DNA from 2 places in the Methylobacterium sp. WL8 genome. Region 1 is predicted to be linked to the other one. Evidence: predicted binding sites of a transcription regulator. Region 1 holds the regulator's gene; the other holds the start of a gene.
The links. Region 1 encodes LexA, which represses DNA repair genes until DNA is damaged. Its sites were predicted from a motif close to TGTTCNNNNTGTGTTCNG; they were not measured.
Positions count from the first base shown of each region.

Region 2: uvrA (excinuclease ABC subunit UvrA) is a predicted target of LexA. The motif match lies at 3,613-3,630, and genes of this name have one in related genera.

Region 1 covers NZ_VRVF01000002.1:60,423-68,164, reverse strand. Annotated here, with positions in the region: gene FV234_RS01155 (hydroxyacid dehydrogenase) at 338-1,276, shown strand; gene lexA (transcriptional repressor LexA) at 1,440-2,171, shown strand; gene FV234_RS01145 (ComEC/Rec2 family competence protein) at 2,165-4,498, opposite strand; gene gltX (glutamate--tRNA ligase) at 4,742-6,169, shown strand; gene gltA (citrate synthase) at 6,378-7,667, shown strand; gene lpxB (lipid-A-disaccharide synthase) at 7,712-7,742, opposite strand, start outside.
Region 2 covers NZ_VRVF01000003.1:112,277-120,018, reverse strand. Annotated here, with positions in the region: gene FV234_RS02120 (L-lactate permease) at 1-852, shown strand, start outside; gene FV234_RS02115 (nitrate- and nitrite sensing domain-containing protein) at 948-2,999, opposite strand; gene FV234_RS02110 (hypothetical protein) at 3,276-3,527, shown strand; gene uvrA (excinuclease ABC subunit UvrA) at 3,775-6,909, shown strand; gene FV234_RS02100 (transporter) at 7,461-7,742, shown strand, end outside.

The DNA of each region.
Region 1 (7,742 bases):
GGCTCGGGTCGGCGTCGGTCACGCATTGTCGAAAGGCGCCGCCGCCGGCCGCACCTCATGGGTCCAAACCTAAGCCGGTTTGCCTTGCGAAGCGGTTAATCACGCGCCGGTCCAGCGCCGCCCGGGGCGGCGACGCCCGAATACTGATGTGCGGGACACGAATGCCGTCCGAGCCCAAACGGCACCGCGTCGCCCCGCCCGTTCCCTCGCGATGAGCCGGCGCGGCCTTTACCGATGCGTCCCAACGCAGGATGACGGCCCCGCAGGCGGGCACGGCGCCCGACGGGAACGCCCGCGGGGGAGGCTCGGCCGCCGCGCGAAACAGGATCGGCACGCGATGCTCAAGGTCGTCATCAGCGAGTTCATGGACGAGGCCGCGATCCGGGCGGAGCTCGCCGGGTTCGAGACGCTCTACGATCCGACCCTCGTCGACCGGCCCGACGCCCTGCGCGCGGCGCTCCAAGAGGCGGCGGGGCTGATCGTCCGCAACCGCACGCAGGTGCGCGGCGACCTGCTGGCAGCGGCTCCCGACCTCAAGGTGGTGGGCCGCCTCGGCGTCGGCCTCGACAACATCGACCTGCCGGCCTGCGCCGCCCGCGGGATCGCGGTCCATCCCGCGACCGGCGCCAACGACGGCGCGGTGGCCGAGTACGTGATCGGCACGGCCCTGCTGCTGCTGCGCGGCGCCTACGGTGCCAGCGCGCAGGTGGCGGCGGGGGCGTGGCCGCGCAACGCGTCGATGGGGCGCGAGATCGCCGGCAAGCGCCTCGGCCTCGTCGGCTTCGGTGCCATCGCCCGCGAGACCGCCCGGCGCGCCGCGGCGCTCGACATGGCGGTCTCGGCCTTCGACCCGTACCTGACGCCCGAGGACACCGCGTGGCGCCCGGCCCACGGCTCGGTGACGCGTGCCGAGCTCGACGCGCTGATCGCATCGAGCGACGTGCTCTCCCTGCACGTGCCGCTCACCGAGGCGACGCGGGGGATGATCGGCTCCGACGCGATCACCCGGATGCCGCCGGGCGCGATCCTGATCAACGCCGCCCGCGGGGGCGTGGTGGACGAGCGCGCAGTCGTCGACGCGCTCCGGTCGGGCCATCTCGGCGGGGCGGCGCTGGACGTGTTCGCGGAGGAGCCGCTGGATGCTATGGGCGGGGCACTGTTCGCCGACGTGCCGAACCTGATCCTGACGCCGCACATCGCGGGCGTGACGCAGGAATCGAACGTGCGCGTCTCCGCCGTCACGGCCCGCGCCGTGCGGCGAAGCCTGGAGGGCTGAACCTCGCCTTGCCGCGCTGGCACCGTCGCGTAACGAATTCGTCTGTCCGCGCAGCGCGTCGCGACAAGAACCCTTGCGGAACACTTGACGAACGTTTAACGTGTTCGTGTTTTGTTTCTGCGGCTTCACCTTCGTGCGGCCGCACTTTCTCGCGAGCTCGCCAATGCTGACCCGTAAACAGCTGGATCTCCTGCGATTCATTGATGAGCGGATGCGCGAGGACGGCGTCCCGCCCTCGTTCGACGAGATGAAGGACGCCCTCGACCTCAAGTCGAAATCGGGCATCCATCGGCTGATCACCGCCCTCGAGGAGCGCGGCTTCCTGCGCCGGCTTCCCAACCGCGCCCGGGCGATCGAGGTCCTGCGGATGCCCGACGGCGCCGGCCGCATGGCGGCGCCCGCTCCGGTGGCGGCGCCCGCGCCACGCCGCTTCACCCCGAGCGTGGTGGAGGGCGGGCGCGCCAAGGCGGTGCCGCCTCGGCCGACGACGCAGATGGTCGATGACAGCGGTCGCTCCGTGTCGATCCCGGTGATGGGCCGGATCGCCGCCGGAACTCCGATCTCTGCGATCCAGAACCAGAGCCACGCGATCACCATGTCGCCGGACTTCCTCGCCGGCGGCGAGCACTACGCACTGGAGGTCCGCGGCGATTCGATGGTCGAGGCCGGCATCCTCGACGGCGACCTCGTGGTGATCCGCAAGCAGGACACCGCCAACACCGGCGACATCATCGTCGCGCTGATCGACGATGAGGAGGCGACGCTGAAGCGCCTGCGCCGGCGCGGCTCGTCGATCGCACTGGAAGCGGCCAACCCCGCCTACGAAACCCGCGTGCTCGGGCCGGATCGCGTCCAGATCCAGGGGCGGTTGGTCAGCCTCGTCCGCCGTTACTGAAGCGTCTCCGCCGGCATCTCGGCGTCGGTGCCGTCCGCGACCGGGTCGTCGGGCGCCGGTTCGGTCCGCGGATTCGGCGGCGCCATGCCCTGGAAAGGTACGTACTTCGGCTTGATCTCGCCGGGTAAAGGCGATTGTGGCACCGGCTGGTCGGCTGGCTTGGCCGGCACGCGGGCTTGGGCCGGTCGCCACGGCAGCGTCCGCCCCGGCTCGCGGGTCCGACTCACCGTGAAGCCGTCCGGCTGCAGGCGGATCGCAACCGCGCCGTGGGCGGCGAGGTAGGCGCGATCGATGACGAGGGCTGCGGCGCAGCTGGGCGGCGCGGAGAGCGGCGTGATCAACACCGCGGCGTTGGCGCAATCCTGGGCGAAGCCGCGGCGGTCCTTCAGAAGGGCCACCGCGCGGCCGTCGGCGAGCCGCAGGACGCACCCAATCCGGTCGCAGGTGGGACCACCGGTCGCCTGCGCGCCGGTCCGGCCGTCGCCGTCGGCCTTCAGCCATTGCTCCAGCACGAAGTTCGACGGCTTGCCGAGGGCGACGAGGCTGCCGTCGATCCGGCGCACCGCGGCACCGCTGCCCTGGCGATCGACGTAGATGTCGAAGCGGGCCGGCGCCGTCGCGAGGCCTAGCCCGAGCAAGGCGGGCGGCAAGGCAAGCCAGCGCAGGCGCGAGACCGGCAGCGTCGCGAGCAGAAGCGCCGCGGCGAGGCACCCGAGCGCGCCGGTGCCGAAAGCCGGCACCACCACGTTGGCGCGACCGAGCCCCTCGATCCAGCCGGAGATCGTCAGCATCCCCCGCACTGCCAGGCCCATCAGCCACCAGACCGGCTGATCGAGGGCGAACGGGTAGGCGACGATGCCGAGCACCGCCGCCGGCATCACCGCGAGCGAGACCAGCGGCAGCGTGAGCGCGTTACCGATCAGCCCGAAAGGCTGCACCGTCTGGAAGTGGTAGGTCGCGAAGGGTGCGGTGGCGACCTGGGCCACCAGCGTCGTGCCGAGCGTGCCGACGACCGTCGTCAGCCCCAGGGCGATCAGCCGGCCGATCCGCCCGGCGCCATCGCGGCGGAACAGGCGCCCGTCGATCAGCCGGGCGCAGGCGATGAGGCCGGCCACCGCCCCAAACGACATCTGGAAGCTCGGGCCGAGCAGCCCCTCCGGCTCGTGCGCCAGCGCGATGAGCGCGGCGAGGGCGAGGTTGCGCATGCTCAACGCCGGGCGGTCGACCAGGATCGCGCCGAGCATGATCAGGGTCATGACGAGGGAGCGCTCGGCGGCGATGTCCCAGCCGGAGAAGACGCAGTAGGCGGTGACGCCGACCATCGCCAGCGCCGCGGCGATCTTCTTGATCGGCCAGGCCAGCGCGAGGAACGGCACCAGCGCGAGCCCGGCCCGCACGAGCCAGAACACGACGCCGGCGGCCAGCACCATGTGGAGTCCAGAGATAGAAACGACGTGATAAATTCCGGCCGCCCGCAAGGTGTCGTTGGTCGCCGGCGCGATCAGCCCGCGCTTGCCGGTCACGAGGGCGGCCGCCACCGCGCCGGCCTGGCCGCCGTTGGCGTCGGTGATCCGGCGGGTGAGCGCGTTTCGGGCGTCGTCCACCGCAGCCGCAAGGCGGAGCGACCACGGCACCGGCTCCGGCGGCGGCTTCACCGCGATCTTTCCCAACAAGGACCCGACCGCGCCGATGCCGCGGAAGTAGGCGTCGCGGGCGAAGTCGTAGCCGCCCGGCCGCGCCGCCTCCGGGGGCGGCAGCAGGCGGGCGGTGGCGGCGATGAAGTCGCCCGGGCGCAAGGGCGGCGCCTTCTTGAACGAGACGCGCACGCGGACCGGGCGCTCGGCCGCCGCCATCGTGCCGAGGCTCGCGACCCGGACCACGACGCGGGCGCCCTCCTCCCGCTCCTCCAGCGACTCGATCAGCCCTTCGAGCGGCGCGATCATCGTGCGGTTCAGCACGGGCGCGGCCACTCGCGACACCCGCAGGGCGCTCGCCGAGAACCCGAGGAGCGCTGCGGCAAGCCCGAGCGCAATCGCCAAAGCCACCGGCCGACCACCGAGGAACGGCAGGGTCGCGGCGCAGGCCGCCGTCGCAGCGAGGGGGGCCCAGAGCGCGGGCATCCCGTCGGTGGCGGTGAAGAACACAAGGATGCCGGCGCCGAAGGCGACCGCGAGCCAGGGGAACAGCCGGCGCTGCTCGGCCTCGATCACAAGGCCGCTGATGACCCAGCCGCGCAAAGCCGGCCCGAGCACGGCGGGCGCGAGGAAGCGCCCGAGAGCCGGTCCAGCGACGGCCCGTCCCGTCGATCGTACGATGTCCCGCGCCATGATCGGCACACCGGCCGGCGCGAGGCCGCTGCGCCGTCGCGGATTGTTAACGCATCCGCGCGGGCGTGCTAGAGCCGTCCGAACCGGGTTCCGGTGCAGGTCCCCAGCTTTGCGTGCGTCGTCGCGGACGCCGAACCGCCTTTCCCTTCGCCGCGGAGCGATCTAGACGCGCGCAACCGGATCGGTCGATCCGCGCCACGACCAGAGTGCTCCTCGCCCCTTCACCAGAAGATCCATCGTCCGATGTCGTCAGCCGTCGTCACGCGCTTCGCGCCCTCGCCCACGGGCTACCTCCATATCGGCGGTGCCCGCACTGCGCTGTTCAACTGGCTCTACGCCCGCCGGATGGGCGGCCGGATGCTGCTGCGGATCGAGGACACCGACCGCGAGCGATCGACGCAAGGGGCGATCGACGCCATCCTCGACGGGATGCGCTGGCTCGGGCTCGACTGGGACGGCGACGTGGTGTTCCAGTACGCCCGCGCCGAGCGCCACCGCGAGGTCGCCGAGAATCTGCTGGCCTCGGGCAACGCCTATCGCTGCTACGCGACGCAGGACGAGCTGACGCAGATGCGTGAGCAGGCGCGGGCCGCCGGCAAGCCGCTGCGCTACGACGGGCGCTGGCGCGACCGCGACCCGTCCGACGCGCCGGCGGGGGTGAAGCCGGTGATCCGGCTGCGCGCCCCGAGCGAGGGCGAGACGGTGGTGGACGACGCGGTGCAGGGCCGCGTCACCTGGGCCAACCGCGACCTCGACGACCTCGTACTGCTGCGCTCGGACGGCAACCCGACCTATATGCTCGCCGTCGTCGTCGACGACCACGACATGGGCGTGACCCAGGTGATCCGCGGCGACGACCACCTCACCAACGCGGCCCGCCAGAGCCAGATCTTTGCAGCGCTGGGCTGGGAGGTGCCGCGGATGGCGCACATCCCGCTGATCCACGGGGCCGACGGGGCCAAGCTGTCCAAGCGCCACGGCGCGCTCGGCGTCGACGCCTACCGCGACCTCGGCTACCTGCCGGCGGCGCTCCGCAACTACCTCGTCCGCCTCGGCTGGAGCCACGGCGACCAGGAGGTGTTCTCCACCGAGGAGATGGTGGCGGCCTTCGACCTCAAGGCGATCGGCCGCTCGCCGGCGCGGTTCGACTTCGCCAAGCTCGAGAACCTCAACGGCCTCTACATCCGCGGCGCAGCGGATGGGGACCTGGTCGACGCGATCGAGCGCATCCTGCCGAACGTCGGCCCGGAGCGCGGCCTCGTCGCCCCCCTCGCGCCGGACCTGCGCGAAAAGCTCGTCGCGGCGATGCCGGGGCTGAAGGAGCGGGCCAAGACCCTGATCGAGCTGCTCGACAGCGCCTACTACCTGACCGCCGCGCGTCCGCTGGTACCGGACGAGAAGGCCGCCGCCCTCCTCACCGACGAGGCCCGCGCACGCCTCGCCGCGATCCTGCCGGCGCTCGAGGCCCTGCCCGAGTGGAGCGCCGCCGCGACGGAAGCCGCGGTGCGGCTCTTCGCCGAGACCGAGGGGCTGAAGCTCGGGCAGGTGGCGCAGCCGCTGCGGGCGGCGCTCACCGGCCGCACCACCTCGCCGCCGCTGTTCGACGTGATGGCGGTCCTCGGCCGCGAGGAAAGCCTCGCCCGGCTCGCCGACCGGATCACGAAAAGCTGAGCGGTTTGCCGCATCGCACGCGCGGCCCGGTTTTCGCTTGGCGTCGGGGCGTGGTTGTCATCCGCGCCGTTGCTGGCGCCCGGCCGATCCGCTAACCGGTGGGCCTGTGAGCACCTGCAGCAAAATGCAGGTGACTTCGGGTCCAGGGCGGCGCGGAGCCGAGCCTTGGGCCGGCACCGATTCGTTGCCAGGAAAGGGTCCACGTTCCATGAGCGCAGCCAGCACCATCACCGTGGACGGCAAAGAGGTCTCTCTGCCGGTCAAGAGCGGTACGATCGGCCCCGACGTCGTCGACATCGGCAAGCTCTACGCGCAGACCGGCGCCTTCACCTTCGATCCCGGCTTCACCTCGACCGCCTCGTGCGAATCGAAGATCACCTACATCGACGGCGACGAGGGCGTGCTGCTCTATCGCGGCTACCCGATCGAGCAGCTCGCCGAGCAGGGGGACTTCCTCGAGACCTGTTACCTGATGCTGTTCGGCGAGCTGCCGACGCCGGGTCAGAAGGCCGACTTCGACTACCGCGTCACGCGCCACACCATGGTGCACGACCAGATGAACCGGTTCTTCACCGGCTTCCGCCGCGACGCGCACCCGATGGCGGTGATGGTCGCCTCCGTCGGCGCGCTCTCGGCCTTCTACCACGACTCGACCGACATCACGGACGAGAGCCAGCGCATGATCGCGTCGATGCGCATGATCGCCAAGATGCCTACGCTGGCGGCGATGGCCTACAAATACTCGATCGGCCAGCCGTTCGTGTATCCGAAGAACGATCTCGACTACACCTCGAATTTCCTGCGGATGTGCTACGCCGTCCCGTGCGAGGACTACCAGGTTAACCCGATCTTTTCGAAGGCCCTGGACAAGATCTTCATCCTGCACGCCGACCACGAGCAGAACGCCTCGACCTCGACGGTGCGGCTCGCGGGCTCGTCGGGCGCGAACCCGTTCGCCTGCATCGCGGCCGGCGTCGCCTGCCTGTGGGGGCCGGCGCATGGCGGCGCCAACGAGGCGGCCTTGAAGATGCTGATGGAGATCGGCACGCCGGACCGCGTCGATCAGTACGTCGCCAAGGCCAAGGACAAGAACGACCCGTTCCGCCTGATGGGCTTCGGCCACCGGGTGTACAAGAACTACGACCCGCGCGCGCGGATCATGCAGAAGACCACCCACGAGGTGCTGAAGGAACTCGGCAAGAACGACGATCCGCTGCTTGAGGTCGCGATGAAGCTCGAGGAGATCGCGCTCAAGGACGAGTACTTCATCGAGAAGAAGCTTTACCCGAACATCGACTTCTACTCGGGCATCACCCTGAAGGCGATGGGCTTCCCGACCGACATGTTCACGGTGCTGTTCGCGGTGGCGCGCACCGTCGGCTGGATCGCGCAATGGGCCGAGATGATCGAGGACCCCTCGCAGAAGATCGGCCGCCCGCGCCAGCTCTACGTCGGCCCGACCAAGCGCGACTACGTCGGCATCAACGAGCGCGGCTGACGGCTGGTCTACCCTCCCCCCTCTGCGGGGGAGGGATGAGACGCTCAGCCCTTGATCGCAGCCAGAACCACCCGC
Region 2 (7,742 bases), on a different contig from region 1:
GAGCCCCGGCCCGTGGCGCTGGGCGCCGGCGTCCCGTCCGACCTGCCGCGCGCGCCGGTCTCCACCGGCCGCACCGCCTCGTCGTCGGAGATCGCGCTCGCCTGGCTGCCGTGGGTCATCCTGTCGGTGGTCGTGGCGATCTGGGGCACCGGCTGGTTCAAGGCCATCATGAACCCGATCTTCACCTGGAAGTACGAGGTGCCGGGCCTGCACAACGTGATCATGAAGGTGCCGCCGGTGGTGGCCAAGGCCCACCCGGAGGGCGCCGTCTTCCTGTTCACCTACATGTCCTACACCGGCACCGGCGTGCTGATCGCGGCGTTGATCTCCGGCGCGATCATGCGGTTCTCGCCCCTGCGCCTCGTCACCGCCTACGTCGAGACGATCTGGGTGCTGCGCTACTCGCTCGTCACCATCGCGGCGATGCTCGCGCTCGGCGTGCTCACCCGCTACGCCGGCGTCGACGCGACGCTCGGCCTAGCCTTCGCCGGAACCGGCATCCTCTACCCGTTCTTCGGCACCCTGCTCGGCTGGCTCGGCGTCGCGCTGACCGGCTCGGACACGGCGTCGAACGTCCTCTTCGGCGGGCTCCAGAAGATCACCTCGGAGCAGCTGGGGCTCTCGGGCGTGCTCATGGCCTCGGCGAACTCGTCGGGCGGCGTGATGGGCAAGATGATCGACGCCCAGTCGATCGTCGTCGCCTCCACCGCCACCGGCTATTTCGGCCAGGAGGGCAAGATCCTGCGCTTCGTGTTCTGGCACTCGATCGCGCTGGCCTGCCTCGTCGGCGGCCTGGTGATGCTCCAGGCCTACGTGCATCCCTTCACCGCGATGGTGATCCACGTTCCGTAGCCGCCGACGCGGGCTCCCGAAACGAAGAAAGCCCGCCCCCTTCGACGAGGGGGCGGGCTTTTCCTTTGGCGGCTCCGAGCAGGGCCGGGCGGGCCTCAGGCCGCCCGCACGCCGGCCAGGAAGTGATCGACGGCGCCGCGCAGGTCGCCCGCCTGGCTCGACAGGGCGCTCGCCGCCGCGAGCACCTGGGCGGAGCCGGAGCTGGCGGTGCCGGCCGCCTCGCTGACGCCGCCGATATGCTCCGAGACCGCGCGGGTGCCGGCCGAGGTCTGGGCGGTGGTGCGGGCGATCTCGCCGGTCGCCGCGCCCTGCTCCTCGACGGCGGCGGCGATGTCGCCGCCGATCCGCGCCAGCCGGCGGATCACGTCGGTGATCCCGGTGATCGCCTGGACCGAGGCGTCGGTGGAGGCGCTGATCTCGACGACCTTGGTCGTGATCTCCTCGGTCGCCCGGGCGGTCTGGCCGGCCAGCGACTTCACCTCCTGGGCCACCACCGCGAAGCCGCGTCCGGCCTCGCCCGCGCGGGCCGCCTCGATGGTGGCGTTGAGGGCGAGCAGGTTGGTCTGGTCGGCGATCTGCGAGATCAGCCCGACGATCTGCGCGATGCTGCCGGCCGCGGCGGCGAGGCGCCGGACCTCGCCGGCCATGCCCTCGGCGTCGCGCTCGGCCGCCGCCGCGAGGTCGGCCGACGCGGTGACCTGGGTGCCGATCTCGGCGACCGACGCCGAGAGCTCCTCGGTCGCCGCCGCCACGGTGTCGGCCGACAGCGCCGCCTCGTGCGAGGCGTGGGCGACCTGCCGGCTCAGCGACGAGGCGTCCTCGGCCGCCCGGGACATGCCCTGCGCCGCCGCCTCGAGCTGGGTCGCGGCCGCCGAGACCGCCTCGACGATGCCGCCGACCCGGTCCTCGAAGCCGTCGGCAAGCTCCAGTGCGGCGGCGCGGCGGGCCGCCTCGGCGTCGGCCGACATCCGCTCCTGGACCGCGCGGCTGCGGCGGCGCTCGGCGACGTTCTCGCGGAATTCGACGGCGGCGGCCGCGATGGCGCGGACCTCGTTCGGGCCGCCCTGCGGGATCTCCACGGCGTCGTCGCCGCGGCCGATGGCGGTGAGCGCCCGCGACATCCGGGTCAGCGGCCGGGCCACCGCGGTGCCGAGGGCGAAGGCGAGGGCGCCCGACAGCAGGAAGATCGCGAGCGCCGCCCCCGACCAGATCGCCAGCGCCCGCTCGGCGAGCGCGCGGACGCCGCCGGCCTCCGCGGTGAGGTCGGCGGTGAGGCGGTCCTCGACCGCCTTGAGGCCGTCGATGCGCTGGGTCGCGAGGCGGAACCAGAGCGGGGCGTCGCGGAAGGCCAGCGGCTCGCCGGGCATGGTGTCGAGGGCGGCCTTGCGCAGGCGCGCCACCTCCTGCGCCGGGGCGGAGGCCTCGCTGGCGTCGAGCAGGGCGCCTTGGGCTGGCTCCGCCCGCGAGCGGAACAGGGTCTCGTAGGTGGCCTGGTCGGCCAGGAGCGTCGCGAGGCGGCGGGTCCCGGCGAGGTCGAGGCTGCCGGAGGCGAAGGCGGCGGAGGCCGCGGCGCGCTCCTGGCCGGCATACTCCTTCATCGTCAGGAAGGCGGCGTAGGACGCGGCGTGGTTGGCGATCCCGACATGGCCGATCACGCCCGACATCGCGCGGACCAGCCCGAGGCCTTCCCCGATCACGACGGTGTAGGCCGCGGCCGCCTGGGGCGCCGTCGGCCGCAGGGCGTCGACGCCGCCGCGCTGCGCGTCGAGGCCTTCGAGCGCCTGCGCGAAGGCGGCGGCCCGGGCGGTGAAGGCGGGGCCGTAGGCCGCCGCGCCGGCGGTGACGGCGGCGGCCAGGCCCTGGCGGGCGGCGTCGGTGCGCGCGCGCTGGGCGACGAGCTCGGCCTTGAACTGCGTGCCCTTCGAGGCGAGGAACAGGCTGGAGCCGCCGCGCTCGCGCTGGCCCTCGTGGACGAAGGCGCTGATCCGCGAGGCGAGGCCGACCAGGTCCTCGACCTGGACCACTTCGGCGCGCTGCGCCATCCGGTCCGCGATCGCGACCCCGGCCACCGCGGCGAAGGCGAGGCAAGGTGCCAGCGCGACCGCCACGATGCGGCCGCGCAAGGACATCAGAACACCGGTCGTCATCCGCTTGCCAATCCTTCATTCGCACAAGGCTTTGACAAATGATAAAGCCGCAGGTGGTAAACAGGCGGTTGCAATCTAAGATCAGCTCGATATTTCAGCACACCAATCGATACAACCGCAGGCTTCCTCAGTCCGGCAGGCCGGTTTGGGACGGGCCGTCATGCTTTCCGGACGCCTGGGCAAGGTCGGCGACGGACGCCGGGTGCGGTGTCGTCCTACGGAGGAGTCGCTCGCGACCGCGCGACGGTTCCGGGTCCGTCCAACTCCGAGGCGATCATGACCCGTACCCTCCTCGCAGCGAGCCTGCTGATCGCCGGCCTCGCCGCCGCCCAAGCCCAGACCGGCGACATGAGCTGCGCCGACTATCTCAAGGCCGACGCGCAGGCGCAGGCCTCGCTCAGCCCCGCCGACAAGGCGATGATCGCCGCCGACCCCCAGGCCTCCGCGCTCGACGCCAAGATGCGCGCCTACTGCAAGGCCAACCCGAAGGCCTCCTCCTCCGAGGCGATGACGAAGGCGATGCAGTAAGCCGGGAAGCGGCCACGCCTCGGCGCCGGGCCCAGGCGGGCGTGGCGTGCGCGGCGGCGGCCCGGAACGGCTGGCGAGTTGCCCGCGTACGCGTTTCGTTCTAGCAGACGCGCAAGCATGCCGGGCCTGCGTCCCGCCCGCCGCACCTTGCCGAAGGCTTCGGACGGACGACATGACCCGGCGCGGCGGTCGCATTCGCGATCGCCGGATCCCGCCCGCGTCGACGCCTCGAAAGACCGCCCCCGCCATGGCCAAAGCCGTCGCCGCCAAGACGCCCGCCGGGAAGAACTCCGCCGGGAAGACGCCTGCCGGCAAGACTTCCGCAGCGAAGACTTCCGCAGCGACGACTTCCGCAGCGAAGCCCCCCGCAACCAAGGCGCCGGCGGCCGGGAAGCCCGCGAAGGCGAACCCGGCCGTCGAGGCCGAGGCCGGCATCGACGCGAAGCTCGAGCGCCTGTTCGACCGCGAGACGCCGGCCGAGCGCGACCGGCGGGTGATCTCGGTGCGCGGCGCGCGCGAGCACAACCTCAAGAACGTCGACCTGACGATCCCGCGCGACAAGCTCGTGGTGTTCACCGGGCTCTCGGGCTCGGGCAAGTCGTCGCTCGCCTTCGACACGATCTACGCCGAGGGGCAGCGCCGCTACGTCGAGTCGCTCTCGGCCTATGCGCGCCAGTTCCTGGAGATGATGTCCAAGCCCGACGTCGACCAGATCGACGGGCTCTCGCCGGCGATCTCGATCGAGCAGAAGACCACCTCGAAGAACCCGCGCTCCACCGTGGGGACCGTCACCGAGATCTACGACTACATGCGCCTGCTCTGGGCGCGCGTCGGCATTCCGTACTCGCCCGCCACCGGCCTGCCGATCGAGAGCCAGACGGTCCAGCAGATGGTCGACCGCGTCCTGGCGCTGCCCGAGAAGAGCCGGCTCTACCTGCTCGCGCCCGTCGTCCGCGGCCGCAAGGGCGAGTACCGCAAGGAGATCGCCGAGTTCCAGAAGAAGGGCTTCCAGCGCCTGCGGATCGACGGGGAGTACTACCCGATCGACGACGTGCCGAAGCTCGACAAGAAGCTCAAGCACGACATCGACGTGGTGGTCGACCGGATCGTGGTGCGGGCCGACATCGCCGCCCGGCTCGCCGATTCCTTCGAGACCGCGCTCGAGCTCGCCGACGGCATCGCCGACATCGAGTTCGCCGACGTGCCCGAGGGCGAGAGCAGAGAGAAGATCACGCTTTCGTCGCGCTTCGCCTGCCCGGTCTCGGGCTTCACCATCGCCGAGATCGAGCCGAGGCTGTTCTCCTTCAACAACCCGTTCGGCGCCTGCCCGACCTGCGGCGGCATCGGCCACGAGATGCGGATCGACGCCGAGCTGGTGATCTCCGACGAGGCGCTCACCCTCAAGCGCGGCGCCATCGGCCCCTGGGCCAAGTCCACCTCGCCCTATTACGGGCAGACGCTCGACGCGCTGGCCCGGCATTACGGCTTCAAGACCGACACGGCCTGGTCGCGGCTTCCCGAGGCGGCCCGCGCGATCATCCTCTACGGCTCGGGCAAGCAGACGATCCGCTTCGACTACGACGACGGCATGCGCAAGTACGCCGTCAACAAGCCGTTCGAGGGCGTGATCCCGAACCTGGAGCGCCGCTACAAGGAGACCGAGAGCGACGCCGCCCGCGACGAGATCTCGCGCTTCATGAGCGAGACCCCCTGCGCCGCCTGCGGCGGCAAGCGGCTGAAGGTCGAGGCGCTGGCCGTCAAGGTCGCGATGGAGGATGTCGGCGCGGTCACCGCGCTCTCGGTGAGCGAGGCCCACCGCTGGTTCTCGGAGCTGCCGGCCAGGCTCACCGCCAAGCAGAACGAGATCGCGGTGCGGATCCTGAAGGAGATCCGCGACCGCCTGTCCTTCCTCGTCGACGTCGGCCTCGAATACCTGACGCTGGCCCGCGGCTCGGGAACGCTGTCGGGCGGCGAGAGCCAGCGCATTCGGCTGGCCTCGCAGATCGGCTCGGGCCTCACCGGCGTGCTCTACGTGCTCGACGAGCCCTCGATCGGCCTGCACCAGCGCGACAACGAGCGCCTGCTCGGCACGCTGAAGCGGCTGCGCGACCTCGGCAACTCGGTGATCGTGGTCGAGCACGACGAGGACGCGATCCTCCAGGCCGACTACGTCGTCGACGTCGGGCCGGGCGCCGGCATCCACGGCGGCCGGATCATCGCGCAGGGCACGCCCGCGGAGGTCCTGGCGCATCCCGAATCGCTCACCGCCAAGTACCTCACCGGCGAGAAGTCCGTGCGGACCCCGACGGCGCGGCGCAAAGGGCGCAAGGGCAAGCTCGGCGTGTTCGGCGCCCGCGGCAACAACCTGAAGAACGTGGACATCGAGATTCCGCTCGGCACCTTCACCTGCGTCACCGGCGTCTCGGGCGGCGGCAAGTCCACGCTGATCATCGACACGCTCTACAAGGCGGTGGCCAAGCGCCTGAACGGCGCGCTGGAGCACCCGGCGCCGTTCGACCGGCTCGAAGGCCTGGAGCACCTCGACAAGGTCATCGACATCGACCAGTCGCCGATCGGGCGCACCCCGCGCTCGAACCCGGCGACCTATACCGGCGCCTTCACCCCGATCCGCGACTGGTTCGCCGGCCTGCCCGAGGCCAAGGCCCGCGGCTACCAGCCGGGGCGGTTCTCGTTCAACGTGCGCGGCGGCCGCTGCGAGGCGTGCTCGGGCGACGGCGTCATCAAGATCGAGATGCACTTCCTGCCCGACGTCTACGTCACCTGCGACGTGTGCAAGGGCAAGCGCTACGACCGCGAGACGCTGGAGGTGAAGTACCGCGCCAAGTCCATCGCCGACGTGCTCGACATGACCGTCGAGGAGGCCGCCGACCTGTTCAAGGCGGTGCCGACGATCCGCGAGAAGATGGAGACCCTGAAGCGCGTCGGGCTCGACTACGTCAGCGTCGGGCAACAGGCCACCACCCTGTCGGGCGGCGAGGCGCAGCGGGTGAAGCTCTCCAAGGAGCTGTCGAAGCGCTCGACCGGGCGCACCCTCTACATCCTCGACGAGCCGACCACCGGCCTGCACTTCCACGACGTCGCCAAGCTGATGGAGGTGCTCCACGAGCTCGTCGACCAGGGCAACACCGTCGTGGTGATCGAGCACAACCTCGAGGTCATCAAGACCGCCGACTGGGTGATCGACATGGGGCCGGAGGGCGGCGACGGCGGCGGCGTGGTGGTGGCCGAAGGCACGCCCGAGCAGATCGCCGCGTCGAAGGCGAGCCATACCGGGCGCTTCCTGCGCGACGTGCTCGCCCGCCGCCCGGCCGGGAAGCCGCCGGCGTCCCGCGGGGCGGTCGCGCAGCCCGCCGCCGAGTAGGCGCGCCGTAAGCGACGGGGCGCGCCGCCGCCCCCGCCGAATGCCGGAAGCGGTCGGCAAGATCTGCCGAGTAGCCGCGCCGCGCCGCGCACGATTCGGCGGGCGGCGCGGCGGCCGCACGCGTCCGGGCACGGTCCGGCGGCTCGATCGAGGCCTTCGCGGCGCAGTCGAAGGCCTCGGACCGCGTCGGCGCCCGGGCGAACCGTCCCGCCCGCCTTGCCGAATCCTCCCGCTCCGCTTCCTCCGCCAAGGCGCTGAACGGCATGCGCTATTCTGCCGGATAGCGATCCCGTCCGCTGGGTTCCGGTCACTGTTGCGCCGCGACAAGATTGCGGCATTTGAGCAACGGTTCGGCTCTCGCTGATCAGATTCGAGGCATTCCACTGTCTTTCGCCGACGCTCTGTAGAATAGTTATCAGCGTTGAGACACGGGCCGGCTTCGTAGGGGGCGCTTGGCACATCTCGCACGGGAGCCGCGCAGACGGCAGACCGGCAAGGTAGTGCAGAGGCGGCGGGACGAAGCGCGGAAATCCTTGGGAAGGAACGAGAAAATGATCAAGAACTGGCTTGCCGCAGCAGCGGTGATGCTTTCGGTCGGCGTGACCGCGACGGAAGCCTTCGCCCAGACCACCACGATCCCCGGCGAGCAGGTCGGCCTGGCCACCGGCGCGCCGCTGCCCGAGGGCGTCTACGCGATCAACACCTTCATCTACCGCCGGCCCGACGCCACCTTCGGCGCCGACACCGCGATCAACATCCCGGTCCTGGTCTGGTCGACCCCGCTGGTGCCGTTCGGCGGCCGCGTCGAGCTGCTCGTCGCCCCCCCGACCGTG